DNA from 4 places in the Microbulbifer celer genome. Region 3 is predicted to be linked to each of the others. Evidence: predicted binding sites of a transcription regulator. Region 3 holds the regulator's gene; each other region holds the start of a gene.

Region 1 (4,478 bases), 1.4 Mb from region 3:
CAGCGCCTGGCTGTGGGGATCGACCTCCGGCGTGACCAGCACCCTGATCCACGCGGGCGGTCCGCCGCTCAATATGTACCTGATCGGTCGCGGCATGCCGAAGCTCTCCTGGCTGGCGACAGCGGGTGTGGTGTTCGGGGTCATGAACCTGCTCAAACTGATTCCCTACAGCCTTGCCGGCATGTGGAGCAGCGAGCTGCTGGTCACCGGCCTGCTGCTTGTTCCCGCAGCTTATCTTGGTGTTTACCTTGGCTATCGCCTCCAACACTACCTGAACGAACGCCATTTTCTGTTGGCGTGCCGCTGGCTGCTGGCGCTGTCTGGAGTGGCGCTGCTGGCAAAAGCGCTGTAGCGCCGGCTGTGAACGCCGTCATGAGCGACGCCTTCACCGAGCCTGAGGCGTTGTTGCTGAATCGCTTCCGCACCATCAAATGACATAGCGTTCCCCCGGCCGGATAGAGGTGGATCGGGTTGCGGACACCCACGAAGGTATCTGGATCACTATAGACCCGCAGCACCAGAGATCCGCCGGGTGGCAACTCGTGTACGCCCACGGTTTGAGCATCATCGCTGGCCGGGACTAGACCTCACGGCACTCGGCTTTCAGATCCTCGAATCTGATTCCATACTTGCCTAGCAACTGCTTGACCCGGTGGGAATCGTTATTCGATTTCTTCGCCTGCCGGCTCACGTCAAACAGCTTCCTGCCGGCCTCCGCCATCGAGCCGGACTCTCTACACACCTCGATCAAGGCGGCCAGCTTCAGTTGATCGTAGTAATCCATCTCCTCACTGCTGCCGGCTCCCAAAACATTCTCGATTGCGGCTTTAGGGTTTTCTCCGCTGTCCTCTGCCGTCTGCCATTTGCGCTTCAAGCGGCTGATCTCCTCATTGACCACCTCGACGGTAATGCGCCCCCCATCGGCGAGGGTCCCCATACGGGTAATACTGGCATTGAGATCGCGGAAATTGGCAGACCAGCTGGCTTCGGGTGATCGGCCGAAGGCGAGGTATTTTTCCCGCGCGGCCTTGTTGAAGCTCACCAGGTGCCCCGCCTTATTGGAGAAGGACTCAATCTCGTAATCGAGATTGGGTTCCAGGTCCTCGATCCGCTCCTTGAGCGACGGCAGCTCGTAGGTCCACAGATCTATCCGGGCCAGCAGGTCCGCGCGGAAGGCTCCCTCCCTGGCTTTCTGCGCAAGATCCTTATTGGTACCGGCAATCAACTGGAAATCGCTGCTGGTCTCCCTGTCGGAGCCGAACGGAATAAAGCGTTTGTCCTCAATCGCGCGCAACAGCATCGCCTGTTCATCCAGCCCCAGCTCACCGATCTCATCCAAGAACAGCAGGCCCTTGTGGGCCTCCTTCAAAAGCCCGGCGCGATCGGCGGTGGCGCCGGTAAAGGCACCCTTCTTGTGGCCGAACAACGCAGACATGGTGTTCTCCCCCTTGAGCGTGGCGCAGTTGATCGCCACCAACCGCCCCTCGAGTTTGCCGCGCTGCCTGCGCAATTCGTACACCCGCTGGGCCAACTGTGTCTTGCCCGCGCCGGTGGGGCCGGTAATCAGAATGGGCGCGTTGGAGCGGATGGAAACCTTTTCCAGCTGCTCGATCATCCGGTTGAAAGCGGCGTTGTTGGTCTCGATGCCGCCTTTCAGATAGACGGTGCCTTCCTGATGCTCCTTCTGGAAGCGCGAGGCGATCTGGTCGTATCTGGAGAGATCCAGGTCGATGATCTGGTACTGCCCGGGCAGGTTGCTGTCGCGTTTGGCCGGGGCCGTCTGCAGCAGTTGCCCCGGAAGGTAGCCCGCCTCGGTGAGCAGGTAGAGACAGATCTGCGCGACGTGCGTGCCGGTCGTGATATGGACCAGGTAACTTTCCCGGGTCGGCTTGAATGAGTAGCCGCGCGCGAAATCCAGCAGCTGGCTGTACACCGTCTCGAAATCCCACGGATCGGCGAAGTTCACCCGGTGATGCACCACCTCCGTCTCCGGCGATACGCGGGCGATATCCTCCGTTACCTGCTTGGCCAGGCCCTGGGAGTGGTTGTCGAACAACAGCTCCAGCCGATCGATCAGCAGATCGTCGTGCTGGAACATGGAAACGGTCGGCCGCCACTTGTCCCAGCGCTTGTCGCCCTTGCCGCGCCGATCCATGGTGGTGCCGAGAATACTGATGGCTACTGTTTTCATGGTTATCGAATATAGAAGTCTACAATCGAAAAAGATAGATAAGCCTCGATATGATTTTTGCACAAACTGTGGATAAGTTGCATTGTAGAAATAATAAATACTTTTAAATCAATAAGTTAAAAACTTTCTCAGTCCATTCTGAAAAGTTGGCACTCTCCTCGCAATACAGCGAACAACAAACAAGCGAACCAGACCGCAAAGCATTAGAAAAAGGGAGAGAGCGATGACTCAGCAAGCGTATGAAGTGATGCAGGACGGCGGCGTGCCGATCAAGTCCTGGACCGTCGGGGTGCCTTTCGAACCCGAGGCCAGGGAGCAGCTGAAAAACATCTCCCGACTGCCGTTTATCCACCAGTGGGTGGCGGCGATGCCGGATGTGCACCTGGGTAAGGGCGCCACCATCGGCAGCGTCGTGCCGACCCTGGGCGCGGTGATACCGGCGGCGGTCGGCGTGGATATCGGCTGCGGAATGATGGCGGTGCGCACCAGCCTCAAGGCTTCGCAACTGCCGGACAACCTGGCGGGCGTGCGCTCGGCGATTGAACGCGCGGTACCCCACGGCCGCTCGGCGGGGCGTCGGGGAGGTCGCGATAAGGGTGCCTGGAGCAACACGCCGGACGACGTGATGAACGCCTGGGCGCCCCTGGCCGCACAGTTTGATGTGTTGCAGGAAAAGCACCGGGTGTTGAAGAAAACCAACAACCTCAACCACCTGGGGACACTGGGTACGGGCAACCACTTTATCGAACTGTGCCTGGACGAACACGGTAGCGTCTGGCTGATGTTGCACAGCGGTTCCCGCGGCGTGGGCAACCGCATCGGTACCCATTTTATCGAGATGGCCAAAAAGGATATGGAGCGCTGGCACATCCACCTGCCGGATTCCGACCTCGCCTACCTTCCGGAGGGAACGGAGCATTTCGACCAGTACGTAGAGGCGGTGGAGTGGGCGCAGAACTTCGCGCGAATCAATCGTGAAGTGATGATGGCCCGCACCATCGACGCGGTGAAAACCGCATTGGGAATGGAGTTTGAAGCGCGCATGGAAGCGGTGAACTGCCACCACAACTATGTATCCAGGGAAAACCATTTCGGCAAAAACGTACTGGTCACCCGCAAAGGCGCCGTGCGCGCTCGCGAAGGGGAAATGGGCATCATCCCCGGCAGCATGGGCGCACGCTCCTTTATCGTGCGCGGGCTCGGCAACGCGGAAAGCTTCTGCAGCTGTAGCCACGGTGCAGGGCGGATCATGTCGCGCACTAAGGCGAAAAAAATGGTCTCGCTGGAAGAGCACCTGCAGGCAACCGCCGATGTGGAATGCCGAAAAGACGCCGGCGTCATCGATGAAACACCGTCCGCCTACAAGCCCATCGAAAAGGTAATGGAAGCACAGAAAGACCTGGTGGAAATTGTTTACACCCTCAAGCAGGTTGTCTGCGTGAAAGGGTAGGAAGGAGTAACAAGATGTTGGTTATCGACGGATCACAAGGAGAGGGCGGGGGACAGATCTTCCGTTCATCGCTGACGCTGTCCATGTGTTTGCAGAAGCCGGTACAGATAAAAAACATTCGCGCCGGTCGCAGCAAGCCCGGCCTGCTGCGCCAGCACCTCGCCTGCCTGCGCGCAAGCCAGACAATTTGTGCAGCGGAAATCGCCGGCGATGAATTGGGATCGACAGAAGTGGTTTTCAAACCGGGCCAGATCAAATCCGGCGAATACCGATTCGCCATCGGCTCCGCCGGCAGCACCAGCCTCGTGTTCCAGACGGTCCTGTTACCGCTACCTGCAGGCCAATGTGCCGGTCGGTGAACACCTGGCCGACCAGATACTGTTGCCGATGGTGCTGGGAAAGGGCGGAAAATTCAGGACACAGGAACCCAGCCTGCACCTGATGACAAATATTGAAGTGATACGCCAGATCACCGGTGCTGAGGTAAAGGTTCAAAAGGAAAGCGATCTCGCGTGGACAATCAATGTGTAAAAACACGCAGCTTTTCGTGAATAGGAATTAAGGAAGATTAGCCGCACAGGGGAAGTGCCTGGGAAAGAATACAGATCATCTGCCGGGCGCAGGTGATCGTAAAAGAGTTTAGGAAAAATATCCGATCAGCGGAGCTGGTTCTGTAAGCCAGCCTGGCGCAAGCGCCCTTGGCTTGTTGTGTACCGATCGGAAAATCACCTGAACACCACTTTGTAGCTCAGTAAGGTAGAGCAGCCGATAACCATCGGCCGGTCACAGGTTCAATTCCTGTCAAAGTAACGTCGTCTGTCACACGACCTATCTGGA
Region 2 (4,478 bases), 1.6 Mb from region 3:
TGAATATCTGAACGATGGGGTTGATGGCACTGTTCAACGTACGGCTCAAGCCCACGGTAATACCCAGTGGAATGGCAATGGCCGCCGCGAGTAAAAATCCACTCATGACGGTGATCAGGCTGGTAAAGATCTGGTCGACAAAGGTTTCCTTACCGGTGTAATCGCGGATCTTTGGCTCATAGCTCGGATCTTCCGCAACACGCTTGGCATTACGGACCTCCTGGCGCTCATAGAAGGCGACTTCTTTTTCCCGCGAGCGTTGGTGTTCCTCATGCAGCGCTTCGAACTGCTCGAACACTGCACCTGGCCCGGGGAACTTGCCCAGTGAAGTATCAATGCTTTGCGCGGCAACCGACCACAACAAAAGGAAAGCCAGTATGCCGATCAATGGCAACGTGACTGCCCGTGTAGCGCCACCGATCATGTTGCTGTTCAGCTGTGGTAATCGGAGCCCCTGCCATTTCCGTGTATTCACTGTTGTGGATAGCATGGTTCTTTTACCTCTTGGTGGTTAAAACCCGTTGATGAGCGGAGTTATTCTTGTCGCCCGCCCTTTGATGGGCGGGCCGTCTACTTGCAGTTTGAGTTGTGTCAGAGTTTCTGGCCGGACTTCAGGCCGATGGGAAACTTTTCAATGTATTCGTTCGGCTTGTGGCCGTTGTAAACGATGCCATCGATAAAGTGTGTCTGCGGATCGCGGAAACCGTCTTCGGATTCAAAGTCAGGGAATTGCGCTGCAGTTGCCAGCTTCTCAGCGATCAGGGATTTTGCGGCAGCTTCATAAATGTCCGGGCGGTAAACCCTGGCTGCGAGTTCCTTGTACCAGGCGTCCGGCTTGTCTTCAGGAATCTGCCCCCAGCGACGCATCTGGGTCAGATACCAGATGGCATCGGAGTAGTAGGGATAGGTCGCGTTGTAACGGAAAAAGACATTGAAGTCCGGTACCTCACGCTTGTCGCCTTTCTCGTACTCGAAGGTGCCGGTCATGCTGTTGGCAATCACCTCGTAGTCCGCGCCGACGTAGTTTGACTGGGAGAGAATCTCAACGGCTTGCGAGCGGTTGGCATTATTGTTCTCATCCAGCCACATGGCGGCGCGAATCAGTGCGCGTGTGAGACGGATGGTGGTGTTCGGATATTTCTCGGCGAATTCCCTGGTGATGCCGAAGACTTTTTCCGGGTTGTCTTTCCAGATTTCGTAGTCGGTTACCACGGGGACACCAATACCCTTGAATACCGCCTGCTGATTCCAGGGTTCGCCCACGCAGTAGCCGTAAATGGTGCCGGCCTCAAGGGTTGCCGGCATTTGCGGTGGTGGGGTTACCGAGAGCAGTGCATCCGCATCGATGTGACCGGAGATATCGCCTTTGTGTGGTGCGTAATAGCCCGGGTGAATGCCACCGGCCGCGAGCCAGTAGCGCAGTTCATAGTTGTGGGTGGAAACCGGGAATACCATACCCATATTGAAGGGCTTGCCGTCTTCCTTGTATTTCTCCACTACCGGCTTCAGTGCATCCGCTTTGATCGGGTGTACCGGTTTACCGTCATCCCTTTTGGGGATATTGGGCTTCATTTCTTCCCAGATGGCGTTGGAAACGGTAATGCCGTTGCCGTTCAGGTCCATGGAAAAGGGGGTGATGATTTCGGCTTCGGTGCCAAATCCCATGGTAGCGGCGATTGGCTGTCCGGCCAGCATGTGGGCGCCGTCCAGTCGTCCATCGATAACGCCATCCAGTAATACTTTCCAGTTGGCCTGGGCTTCGATGGTGACGTAAAGACCTTCGTCCTCAAAGAACCCTTTTTCATAGGCGATGGCGATGGGTGCCATATCGGTCAGTTTGATGAATCCGAAGGTGAGCTCTTCCTTCTCCGGGTAACCGAGCTCTTCCGACACTGTGGGGGCAGCGGCCACCCCAAAGGTCAATGTCAGCGCGAGACTGCTGGCGAGTTTTCGAAAGGGCTTCTTCCATTGCATGTCATCTATCCCCTGGTGATTGCGATTAGTTTGTAATTGCTGGTTTTAAAATTTCGGGCAAAAAAAAAGCGCTCACGGAAGCCTGTCGGGTGACAGCCTTCTGTGAGCGCCTCTGCTCGTGGGCAATCGCCGGTGCGATATCTCGCAATGTCTGTATTGCGAATGGCGTTGCCGGGTTGTTTGCAACCTGAGTTATTGTGGTCAGGTGGCTTGAATGCGTTCGGCCTTCGATTGGCCTTTACACCGTTCGCATTGCGAAGAGCGTGCCAATTTTTTCTGCGCGGTGGATTTACGTTTGAATGTTTAACTCGGTTGTGTCTTTTGCACTGATGCGGTTCCGAGCGGCATTGGCTAGGTAAATCGTTGTTATCGTTACATTTTTAACTGGGCGGTTGGATTTGCATGGGTGGCAAAAAGGCAAAGCCAGGTCTGTCCGCAATGCCTGATGGCCACCGGGGAGCGTTTATTTATGTTGATACCGGCGTCACCGTTGAAGCGGTTTCGGTGCGAGTCGCCGGCGGTTTGGCCAGTTTGTGGTGCGTAGACACGCGTTCGACGGTGAGATATCAGTGCGCGGCGGGTTCTTTTCTGGTGCGCATGGGGAAAACCGGGGAAGTTGAGGGGCGATGAACTTGTCGGAAGGGCGCAAAATGGGGGAATAAAAAAGGCCGGGTACGTGACCCGGCCCGCTGGAACAATCTATCTGATTGTACCTTAACTCGAGAGCGTCGAATTAGAAGCTGTAGTTCAGACCAACACCGGCAATCCAGGCTTCGAGATTGGTAGTGCCGCCGTCAAAGTAAGTATTGAGGGCAGTGGCCGTACCAGCCGGGGTGGGGAAGCTCACCGGTAGGCTGGAGAACTCCTGGATCTTGGAGTCGTCGCCCCACAGGTAGGCTACGCCGCCATCGATGCTCAGCTGGTTGCTGAACTCGTAGCTGCCGCCAAAGGTTACCCAGTGACGGTCATTGTCTGGAATAGACAGGGTGCGCCAGGTGACATCGCGGCCAACCCGGTCGGTTTCTTCGGTGTACAGTCCATCGCGCGCAGCGCCTTCATCGTAGGCATAGCCCACACGCCAGGTCACTTCGTCACAAGGGTAGTACTCCAGGCCCAGGCTGTAGCGCCAGCCACTTTTGAAGTTTTCTTCCTTGATGTGCAGCGGGTTGTAACCCGGGAACGGTTGCCCATTGATGTCCTGATTGGGGAAGAAGGCTTCCAGGCGCTCAAAGTCGTCCCAGTCGGTCCAGGTGGCACCCAGTGCCAGGCCCCACTCGTTGTTGAAACGGTGGTAGAGCCCGATCTCCGCGGTATCTGGCAGGTCCAGCGTCAGGTCGGCCCGCTCATTGTCAAATGGCAGCTCGGTAGTGACGGAGGTCAATAGATCGGAATTCACGTCCGCTTTAATTTTCGGGTCAAACTCGGACTGATAGGAAATACCGATGCGGGTGCGGTCGCTGATGTTCCACAGTGCGCCGATGGACCAGCCGTAGTCCCAGTCATCGCCACTGGCGTCCAGGATCTTGGCGTCTGACAGCGGCTGCTGCAGTGCCGGGTCCAGCGCAAAGTCGCGCGGCACCTTGGACTTCAGTGTTGCGTCCGCATACAGGAAGTTGGCGGAAACGCCGATGCTGAACACGTCCTGATAGTTGTATGCGATAGATGGAGCAATATTGACGGTCAACAGCTCGGTTTTGTCGGCGATGTGAGTGACCGCCCAGGTGGGTTTGAAGTCGGTTTCCAGGCCGTAATCGGCGTTCGCGGACAGGCCGAAAGACCAGCAGTCATCAATGGGCACCGCCACAAAACCGAAGGGAACGAAGGCGCCGCTGGCGTAGTCGTTGGCTTCCTGGTAGATCGGGTCCGTCAGGGCGATATCGCCGATTGGTGTCTCGGCAAAATACTGTGTATAGCCGGCGGCATCAATTTCCGGGTTTACATAGTTGAAGCCACCGGACACGGTGATGGTGTCAAACAGCGCGGAGCCCGCGGGGTTGCGCGCCAGAATACCAACAGTGTCGCCAACAGTATTTTCTGCAGCGTAGGCACGACCGAGACCGGCAGCGCTGGATTCCTGAAGTGCAAAGCCGGCAGCCATGGCCCCGCTGGAAAAGGTGCCGCCGGACACCGCACAGATCGCTGCGGTCAGTGCGGCTTTACTCAGAGTTTTATTAGTCATGAGGTCCCACTCTATTGCTGAAATTGTCGCCAGTCAGCGGGTGAGAAAAATCAGCCCGCTTTTGGCAGAGAAGCTTTTCCAGAAAGTTTTCGCTTTAAGCAAACAAAATCCTAGTAGAAAACATTCTAGCAGCGCGAATTTTACGCACAGGGAAAATGCGACGACTTTATAGTGATTGAGAGCGGAAAAATCTACTTATTGGCGCGATTTTTTTACGATATTTGAAAATTTTTTTCTTGTTATTTTTTTATGTTTACAGGTGCGCCATCAATGGTAAGTTTCGTCAGGGTAATCTGGTAGCTTTTGCCATCCTCTTCCTGCTGGG
Region 3 (4,478 bases):
CTGCGTCTACCGGCACGCCGTGTTTGAAGCCAAACGACTGGAACAGAATGGCCATGCCGGGGGAGTCTTTACCCACCACCCGGGATTTTATCTGGTCGCGCAGCTGGTGCAGGCTGAGGCTGCTGGTATCTACTACCAGGTCGGCCATGGACGCCAGCGGTGCCAGCATCTCTTTCTCGCGGTTGAGGGCTTCCAGCAAATGGGTGCGGCTGTCTGACAGTGGGTGTTTGCGGCGGGTTTCGCTGAAACGCTGTACCAGCACCGGGGAGCGGGCGTCCAGATACACTACGTCGCAGTCGACGCCACTTTCACGAAGTTCGCGGATGACCTTGGGGGCCTTGTTGACATCGTGCCACAGGTTGCGGGCATCGATACCGAGCGCGAGCTGGATTTCCCGGTTTTCCTGCTGCGGCTCCTCGGAGACACGCCTGACCAGTTCCGGCAGCAGGCTGGCGGGAAGGTTGTCGATACAATTGAAGCCGACATCTTCCAGCAGTTGCAGGGCTGAGCTTTTACCGGAGCCCGAGCGACCACTGATTATGACCAGACGCATGAATCGAGCACTCCTTGCTGGTTGTGGGGATTACTGGTGTTTTGCCCACCCAGTGCCCGGTTGCCCGGGCGTTGTCAATGAAGATTCTGCTAATTATGCCGCGGCGGCGCTGTTGATGGCCAGTGCATAGAGTGCATCGCTGGAATCCGCCTCACGCAGCTTTTCGCGCACGCGACTGTCACTGAACAGGGCGGCGATCTCTGCCAGGGTATCCAGGTGTTCCTGTTCGGAATCTTCTGGTACCAGCAAGGCAAACAGCAGGTCTACCGGCTGGCGGTCGATGGCATCAAAATCAACCGCCGGGGATGTGGTGCACAGCACCCCGATCGGCTTTTCGCAGCCCGGCAGACGGCAGTGGGGAATGGCCACGCCGTCACCGATGCCCGTGGAGCCCAGGCGCTCTCGGGCCACGAGCTGGTTGAATACGGTATCGGAGTCCAGTTCCGGGTATTGCTCTGAAATCGCCTGGGCGATATTGAGGAGCAGCTTTTTTTTGCTGCTCCCCGCCAAATGGCACAGGCTCAGGCGGGGAGAGAGTAATGCTTCCAATGTCATAACTTAGCGGTTACTGGTATCTAACGGTGACTGCGTAACTTTTCTTTGTGTCTGAGAAGCTGTCGGTCCAGTTTATCGGTGAGGCCATCGATCGCAGCGTACATGTCTTCTGACTCCGAGTCTGCAAACACATCCTTGCCGTTCACGTGTACACGGGCCTCGGCTTTCTGGATAAGTTTCTCAACAGACAGAATCACCTCGGTATTGGTGATCAGATCGTGGTGGCGGGAGAGTTTGTCCAGTTTGTTCAGGCAGTAATCGCGAATGGCCGGTGTGACTTCCACATGGTGGCCACTGATATTGATCTGCATGGATTTCTCCTCTTCGGGTACAACACAAACGGCGGCACCCCCTGTCAGGGCGGCAACCCTACTAGGAAGTTCGCCAGAATGGAAGGATACACTCGCCCAGTGGTCATTGGTCGTGCAGATTGGCGCGCTAAGAACCGATTTGGGGGAGAGAGTCACTCTCAGGGTAGTCGCTAAACCAGCCGTTTTCTGTCGCTGGAGGAAGGAATGCCCATGGACTCCCGATACTTGGCCACGGTGCGGCGAGCGACCTTGATGCCCTGGGTGTCCAGCTCCTGGGTGATCTTGTTGTCCGACAGGGGTTTGCGCGGCGGTTCGGCATCGATGAGCTTGCGGATCAGTGCGCGAATGGCGGTGGAGGAGGCGTCCTCGCCGGAGTCGGTACTTACGTGGCTGGAAAAGAAGTACTTGAGCTCAAACACCCCCCGGGGAGTGAGCATGTACTTCTGGGTGGTGACCCGGGAAATGGTGGATTCGTGCATGCCGATGGTTTCTGCCACATTGGCCAGCACCATGGGTTTCATTGCTTCCGGTCCCTGTTCAAAAAAGCCCTGTTGTTTTTCTACAATGCAGCTGGCCACTTTGAGCAGGGTCTCGTGGCGGCTCTGCAGGCTTTTCAGAAACCAGCGCGCCTCCTGCAGATTGTCACGCAGGTAATTGTTCTCGCTGGAGTTGTCAGCGCGTTTGATCAGCGCAGCATAGGTGTCATTGATACGCAGCTTGGGGGTGGTTTCAGGGTTCAGTTCCACTACCCAGCGCTGCTGTTTACGGCTGACGATTACGTCCGGCACCACGTAATGTGGCTCCTCGCCACCAAAGGCCTCACCGGGATAAGGGGTCAGGGTCTGGATCAGGCGCATGACCTCGCCCAGTTGCGCTTCGCTCAGGCGGGTACGCCGGCTCAGCTGGCGGAAGTCGCGCTTGCCCAGCAGATCCAGGTATTGCTCCACTACGATCAACGCCTGGGGCAACCAGGGGGTGTGATCCGGCAGTTGTTGCAGCTGTAATAACAGGCTTTCGCGCAGGTCGCGGGCGCCACAGCCGACCGGTTCGAATTGCTGAATGGTTTTCAGGACCGCGAGAACTTCATCCTCGTCCACCTGTTGGGCGGCGGCCAGTTCTTCGGTCGGGATCTCCAGAAAGCCGCTGGTTGAGATGGCGTCGATCAGCAACTCACCGATCTGTTTGTCGGCATCGGACAGTGCGGTGAGGTTCAGTTGCCATTGGAGGTGGTCCCGCAGGCTCTCCGAGACCGCATTGCGCTGGTCCAGTGACAGTTCGTCGCCTTCACCGGTGTAGCTGGAACTGCTGGTGTAGATGTCGTCCCAGTGGGTGTCCACCGGCAGGTCATCGGGAATTTCGCTGCTCCAGTCGCCGTCGGCACCATCGGTACCATTGGCGCTATCGGCAGTGGATTCGCTGCGTTCGCCGGCGCTGTCCTGTCCGTTGTTCTGGGGTTCGGCCTGCTGCTGGTTCTGTTGCTGGGGTTCGGCTTCACTGCCGTGATCATCCTGTTCGGATTCCAGGAGCGGATTGCTGTCGAGCGCGGACTGGATCTCCTGTTGTAGATCCAGCGTCGACAGCTGCAGCAGGCGAATGGCCTGTTGCAGCTGGGGCGTCATGGTCAGCTGGGTGCCGAGTTTTAACTGGAGTGACTGCTTCATAGGGTTGTATTCGCAGAAAATGCTGGCAAAAGGCGATTTCGCCGAACAGTGGGCGGCGTATTACTCGATTTCTGCAGACTACCCCGGAGAAAAACGGAACACAAGCAAAAAGTGTGCCGAAAATATCAGCAGTGCTGGTAGGAAAAAGTGATTAGTGTGATGAGCGTCAACCTGACTGGCAAAGTTGAGGATGACTGATGCGAAAGTCGCTCAAATTGTGAACTCGTGTCCCAGGTAGACATCGCGTACCTGCTTGTTGGCCAGTACATCGGCGGGGGCGCCGGAGGCGATGATGTGACCCTCGCTGACGATATAGGCGGTTTCGCAGATATCCAGGGTTTCGCGCACGTTGTGATCGGTGATCAGAACGCCGATACCCCGGTCTCGCAAGTGTCGGATGATCTGCTTGATATCTCCCACCGAGATGGGGTCGACCCCGGCGAAGGGTTCGTCCAGCAGTACAAACGCGGGGTTGGTGGCCAGTGCGCGTGCGATTTCCACCCGGCGGCGCTCACCACCGGAGAGGGCCATACCCAGGCTTGCCCGGATATGGGTAATGGTGAACTCCTTCAGTAGGGCTTCCAGCTGTTCCTGCCGCTGGCTGCGGTTCAGGTCCTTGCGGGTTTCCAGGATGGCCAGAATATTGTCCTGTACGGACAGGCGGCGGAAAACCGAGGCTTCCTGGGGCAGGTAGCCGATACCCTTGCGTGCGCGTCCGTGCATGGACAGGCTGGTAATGTCTTCGCCGTCAATCAGAACCTGTCCGGCGTCGGCCTGGACCAGCCCGGCAATCATGTAGAAGCAGGTGGTTTTGCCGGCGCCATTCGGTCCCAGAAGACCAACGACCTGACCGCTGGTGACGCTGACGGACACGTCCTGTACGACTTTGCGCTTCTTGTACTGTTTGGCGAGATGTAACGCTCTCAGCGTTGGCATAATATTTTCCGCAATTCCCGGGGCTGCTATCGCCGCGGTTAAATCATGACTGATGGAGTGGCTCTGTACCAGTGGCGCCGCGAGCTGCAGTGGCATCCGCCGGGCAGTCTGTCCGGCGGGGTGAGGGCTGCTGTCAGGGGGTACTGATCAGGGACTTATTGATTGTTGTCTGGTTGCGGCTTGGACTCCGGTTTCCAGATCATTTCTACCCGCTCTTTTTCCGAGCGTCCCTGGGCCTGCATCTGTTCACTGTTGAGGTCATAATCGATCCGTTCAGCGGTCAGGGTGTTGCCATCGCGATCCACATGGGCCTGGCCGGTCAGTAGTAGGGAATCCTTGCCCACCATGAATTCAATTTTCTGTGCGCGGGCTTTTACCGGGCTGGTGCTCTCTTTCACTTGCTGCTGGAAGTGGGCTGGCTTGCCGGTGGCGATTACCTTGTTGATCTCTCCTTCCGGGTTG
Region 4 (4,478 bases), 1.0 Mb from region 3:
AGGCAGGAACAGTGACGGGACCACACGAGATCAGTTACCCGGCCGTGCCCGGGGGTAACCGGGTGCCTGGGGGGCTTTTGGCGCCCGCGGTGCCTGCTGGGCGGGGAAGTCCGGCACCTGGCCGCCGGGTCGCTTGACGTGGATCTGGATGGTCTGGGACTGGGCAATCGCCTGGCCACCGGCATCCAACAGCACCGCCTGTACCGTATGGGTGCCGCGTTCCAGGGCGGAGATGTCCAGACTGCTACTGCTAGAAGTCCCCCCCCAGCGCTGTCCGTCGATCACGGCAAAAAACTCGTAGCCACCCCGGGGAACGGGATCCAAAGCCACCTGCAGCACAATAAAGCGCTGGCCCGGCGGAATGGTGGCATCGTTTGCGGGACTGACAATGGCGAAATTGATCGGCCCCTGCTCTCCACCGGAACGGCGCTCGCGCTTATCCCGGTCTCTCGGCGACAGTTTACGGGTGGGCATAGGCTGTGGCGGCGCAATGGGCTGCACATTGGTGGGGCCAATAACCACCTTCTCCGACTTCTTGTCCGGTGGCGGCGTATCACTGAACACGATCCTGCCGTCCGGGGTCACGGTCTTGTATACCACCCTGGAGGAGGACTGCTCATTGTCCTTGCCCTCACTGCTACCTTTCTCCGGCGCCTCATCGGCCATGAGGGGCGAAGCGAGTAGCAGCGCAAGCAGCGCAATCCGGATTTTCATATCGGCACTCCTGCCTGTCTTTTGGCACGGGCAACAGCGTCGGAAAGACACCGCCCGCGGCCATAGGGTCATCAAGTTAAGGCTAGTGTACCCGCAATAAAAAAACCCGCACCCCCTGTTGCCGGGGATGCGGGTTTTTGCGAACCAGAAGGCACTTCCAAGGAAACGCCTACGGCAATTTAGACAGCGCCTGCGGCGTGTTAAACAGAGTAGTACAGCTCGAACTCGACCGGGTGAGTGGTCATGTTCACACGCTCTACTTCTTCCTGCTTCAGCGCGATGTAGGCATCGATGGCGTCATCGGTGAATACACCTCCTTCGGTCAGGAAGGCGCGGTCCTGATCCAGTGCTTCCAGGGCCTGTTCCAGGCTGGAGGCAACGGTCGGGTACTCGGCCAGCTCTTCCGCCGGCAGGTCGTACAGGTCTTTGTCTGCCGCGTCGCCGGGGTGGATCTTGTTCTTAACGCCGTCGAGGCCGGCCATCAGCATGGCTGCGAACACCAGGTACGGGTTGGCAGTCGGATCCGGGAAGCGGGCTTCAACGCGCTTGCCTTTCGGGCTAGGTACGAACGGAATGCGGATGGACGCAGAGCGGTTGCGCGCGGAGTAGGCCAGGATAACCGGCGCTTCGAAGCCCGGTACCAGACGCTTATAGGAGTTGGTGGAAGCGTTCGCAAACGCGTTCAGGGCGCGCGCGTGCTTGATGATACCGCCGATGTAGAACAGGGCAGTTTCAGACAGCCCGGCGTAAGCGTCGCCAGCGAACTGGTTGGTGCCGTCTTTACTGAAAGACATGTGGATGTGCATGCCGGAACCGTTGTCGCCTACCAGCGGCTTGGGCATAAAGGTGGCGGTTTTACCGTAAGCGTGGGCAACGTTGTGCACCGCGTACTTCAGGATCTGAACTTCGTCCGCCTTCATGGTCAGGGTATTGGCGCCAACGCCGATCTCACACTGGCCGGCAGTGCCCACTTCGTGGTGGTGCACTTCGATTTCCAGGCCCATGGCTTCCATCGCGGAACACATGGCAGCGCGGATGTCGTGCAGGGAGTCGACCGGCGGAACCGGGAAGTAGCCGCCTTTTACACCCGGACGGTGGCCCATGTTGCCTTCCGCGAAGGAGGCACCAGAGGACCAGGCCGCTTCTTCGGAATTGATTTTGTAGAAGGCACCGCCCATTTCGGCGCCCCAGGTAATGTCGTCGAATACGAAGAACTCGGGCTCCGGGCCGAACAGCGCGGTGTCACCGTAGCCGGTGGACTTCAGGTATTCCTCGGCGCGCAGCGCGATGGAACGCGGGTCGCGCTCATAGCCCTGGCCGGTGATCGGATCGACGATGTTACAGCGAATAATAACAGTCGCTTCGTCGGTGAACGGGTCCAGGAAGGCAGTCTCGTCGTCCGGCATCAGGATCATGTCGGATTCGTTGATGCCCTTCCAGCCAGCGATGGAAGAACCATCGAACATCTTGCCTTCTTCGAAGAACTCGCCGTCAACTTCCTTGGACGGAAGAGAAACGTGCTGTTCCTTACCTTTGGTATCGGTGAAGCGCAGGTCTACCCATTTGGCTTCGCTCTCTTTGATCAGTCCGAGCGTTTTCGCTGACATTGCAGTCCTCCAAGAATGAAAAGTTATGTATCGCGCCAATTCGCTTTATCTTGTGGCAACAGTCGAAGCAAGGAGTGTGCCAAATTGGGGCAAGCGGTCTAAGAGACGCGGGATTGGTGAAACTTTCGGCGCAACGCCCGATTTTTTACCGGGAATGGTGGCCCGCGCACGGAGAATAGCGCCCCGTGATCCGGTTTCACAAATACCGATGCACCATAACGGTGCCACCCGTTATACCAAGGCACCATATTGGTGCGACGAGCAAATTAGCCCCAGCGAGTTTATAATTCGCCACCTTTTCAGGGAGCTTCGGGAAACGGCCATTGGGCACATGCCGCTTGAGCTGTTATCCAAACCGATCGAAGCTTCGACCACTCACCACGCAATGCGGTACCCGGCACACACTCTATGCACTTCGTCGTCAAATTTTTCCCGGAAATCACCATCAAGAGCAACCCGGTGCGCAAGCGTATGTCGCGCCAGCTCGCCGACAACCTGCGCAAGCTGATGCGGCAACTGGACGACCGCATCAAGGTACAGAAAGACTGGGAAAAGATCGACGTCATCGCACCGGATGCAGTATCCCACCTTTCCGAGCGCATAGAAGAGGTACTGGCGCACACTCCGGGTATTGCCAACTTTGCCCGGGTACAGCAGTTCCCCCTCGGCGACCTGGACGATATCTACCAGAAGACCCTGGCGATCTGGGGGCCCCAGCTCACCGGCAAGACCTTCTGCGTGCGCGTAAAGCGCACCGGCAAGCACGACTTCCAGTCCCTGGACGTGGAACAGTACGTGGGCGGCGGGCTGAACAAAAATACCCAGGCCGCCGGGGTAAAACTGAAAAACCCCGATATCACCGTCAAACTGGAAGTCCGCCACGACAAACTGAATGTCATCGAAGAGCTGCACCAGGGCCTCGGCGGCTTTCCACTGGGCACCCAGGATCCGGTGCTGTCGCTGGTTTCAGGCGGTTTTGACTCCACCGTCGCCAGCTACCTGACCATGAAACGCGGTATCCGCACCCACTTCCTGTTTTTCAACCTCGGCGGCCGTCAGCACGAGCTGGGCGTCAAGGAAGTGGCCTTCTACCTGTGGGACAAGTACGGCGCCTCCCATCGGGTGAAATTCATCACAGTACCCTTTGATGAGGTCGTGGCGGAAATCCTCGAACAGGTAGATGACTCCTATATGGGCGTCACCCTGAAGCGCATGATGCTGCGCGCCGCCTCCGCGGTCGCCAAAGAACTGGATGTGGATGCGGTGGTGACCGGCGAGGCCATCGCCCAGGTCTCCAGCCAGACCCTGAAAAACCTGGCGGTGATCGACAGTGTCACCGACACCCTGGTACTGCGCCCGCTGATCACGTCCGACAAGACCGACATCATCCGCACCGCGCGCGCCATTGGCACCGAGGAATTTGCCGCGAATATGCCCGAGTACTGTGGCGTGATTTCGGTAAAACCCACTACCCGCGCAAAAATGGAAAAGGTGGATCACGAGGAAACCCGCTTCGACTTCACCGTCCTCGACCGCGCCATCGGCAACCGCGTGATGCAGAACATCGATCAGGTGATGGACGACCTCAATGAAGACGCACCGCCGGTGGATATTTTCAGCGAAGCCGGCGATGCCACCATCATCGACATCCGCCACCCCACGGAAGAAGAAGTGAACCCGCTGGAGCTGGACAACGCCACAGTGGAAACCATCCCCTTCTACCGCCTGAGCACCGCGTTCCAGAGCCTGGATAAAGACAAGCAATACCTGCTGTATTGCGCGCGCGGGGTGATGAGCCAGCTGCATGCCTCGCACCTGCTGGATGAGGGGTATCGGAACGTCGGCGTGTTCCGGCCGGAGAAGGCGAAGCAGTAGGTCGGCATATTTGAAGCGTAAATAATGCGCCACTTGAAAGTCCGTGCCCAACAACAACCGGGCACGCACACTCACAAACTGAGGCAGATAAATAGTTCACTCTGACTCGGTTTATTTTGGCAGCAGTTTCTTTTTTGTATATCAAAGATTCGTGCACTATTGGCTTAGATAGACAACCAAAGGGAGTTGACATGCCGCAAGTGCGCCAGCAGTACTATATAAATCCGTTTTTACAGGATATTGATAACGTTCTCGCAACGAGTCGTACCAAATACAGGTTGA

Evidence for each region. Region 3 encodes sigma-54, which starts transcription at its own class of promoters, with help from an activator protein. Its sites were predicted from a motif close to TGGCACANNNNTTGCNNT; they were not measured.
Region 1: a site for sigma-54 is predicted at 2,339-2,356, ahead of LPW13_RS15290 (RtcB family protein). Genes of this name have one in related genera too.
Region 2: a site for sigma-54 is predicted at 2,226-2,243, ahead of LPW13_RS09660 (CmpA/NrtA family ABC transporter substrate-binding protein). Genes of this name have one in related genera too.
Region 4: a site for sigma-54 is predicted at 2,386-2,403, ahead of glnA (glutamate--ammonia ligase). Genes of this name have one in related genera too.

What each region holds. Positions count from the first base shown of each region.
Region 1 covers NZ_CP087715.1:3,681,470-3,685,947, reverse strand. The annotation lists gene LPW13_RS15300 (sulfite exporter TauE/SafE family protein) at 1-352, shown strand, start outside; gene rtcR (RNA repair transcriptional activator RtcR) at 581-2,191, opposite strand; gene LPW13_RS15290 (RtcB family protein) at 2,415-3,641, shown strand; gene LPW13_RS15285 (RNA 3'-terminal phosphate cyclase) at 3,656-4,000, shown strand; gene LPW13_RS15280 (RNA 3'-terminal phosphate cyclase) at 3,987-4,172, shown strand; tRNA gene LPW13_RS15275 (tRNA-OTHER) at 4,379-4,451, shown strand.
Region 2 covers NZ_CP087715.1:2,302,792-2,307,269, reverse strand. The annotation lists gene LPW13_RS09665 (ABC transporter permease) at 1-490, opposite strand, end outside; gene LPW13_RS09660 (CmpA/NrtA family ABC transporter substrate-binding protein) at 592-1,974, opposite strand; gene LPW13_RS09655 (OmpP1/FadL family transporter) at 2,708-4,153, opposite strand; gene LPW13_RS09650 (DUF3108 domain-containing protein) at 4,393-4,478, opposite strand, start outside.
Region 3 covers NZ_CP087715.1:693,521-697,998, forward strand. The annotation lists gene rapZ (RNase adapter RapZ) at 1-553, opposite strand, end outside; gene ptsN (PTS IIA-like nitrogen regulatory protein PtsN) at 647-1,108, opposite strand; gene hpf (ribosome hibernation-promoting factor, HPF/YfiA family) at 1,129-1,419, opposite strand; gene LPW13_RS02680 (RNA polymerase factor sigma-54) at 1,590-3,080, opposite strand; gene lptB (LPS export ABC transporter ATP-binding protein) at 3,291-4,016, opposite strand; gene lptA (lipopolysaccharide transport periplasmic protein LptA) at 4,172-4,478, opposite strand, start outside.
Region 4 covers NZ_CP087715.1:4,004,817-4,009,294, reverse strand. The annotation lists gene LPW13_RS16735 (DUF4124 domain-containing protein) at 31-714, opposite strand; gene glnA (glutamate--ammonia ligase) at 915-2,321, opposite strand; gene thiI (tRNA uracil 4-sulfurtransferase ThiI) at 2,730-4,196, shown strand; gene LPW13_RS16720 (hypothetical protein) at 4,388-4,478, shown strand, end outside.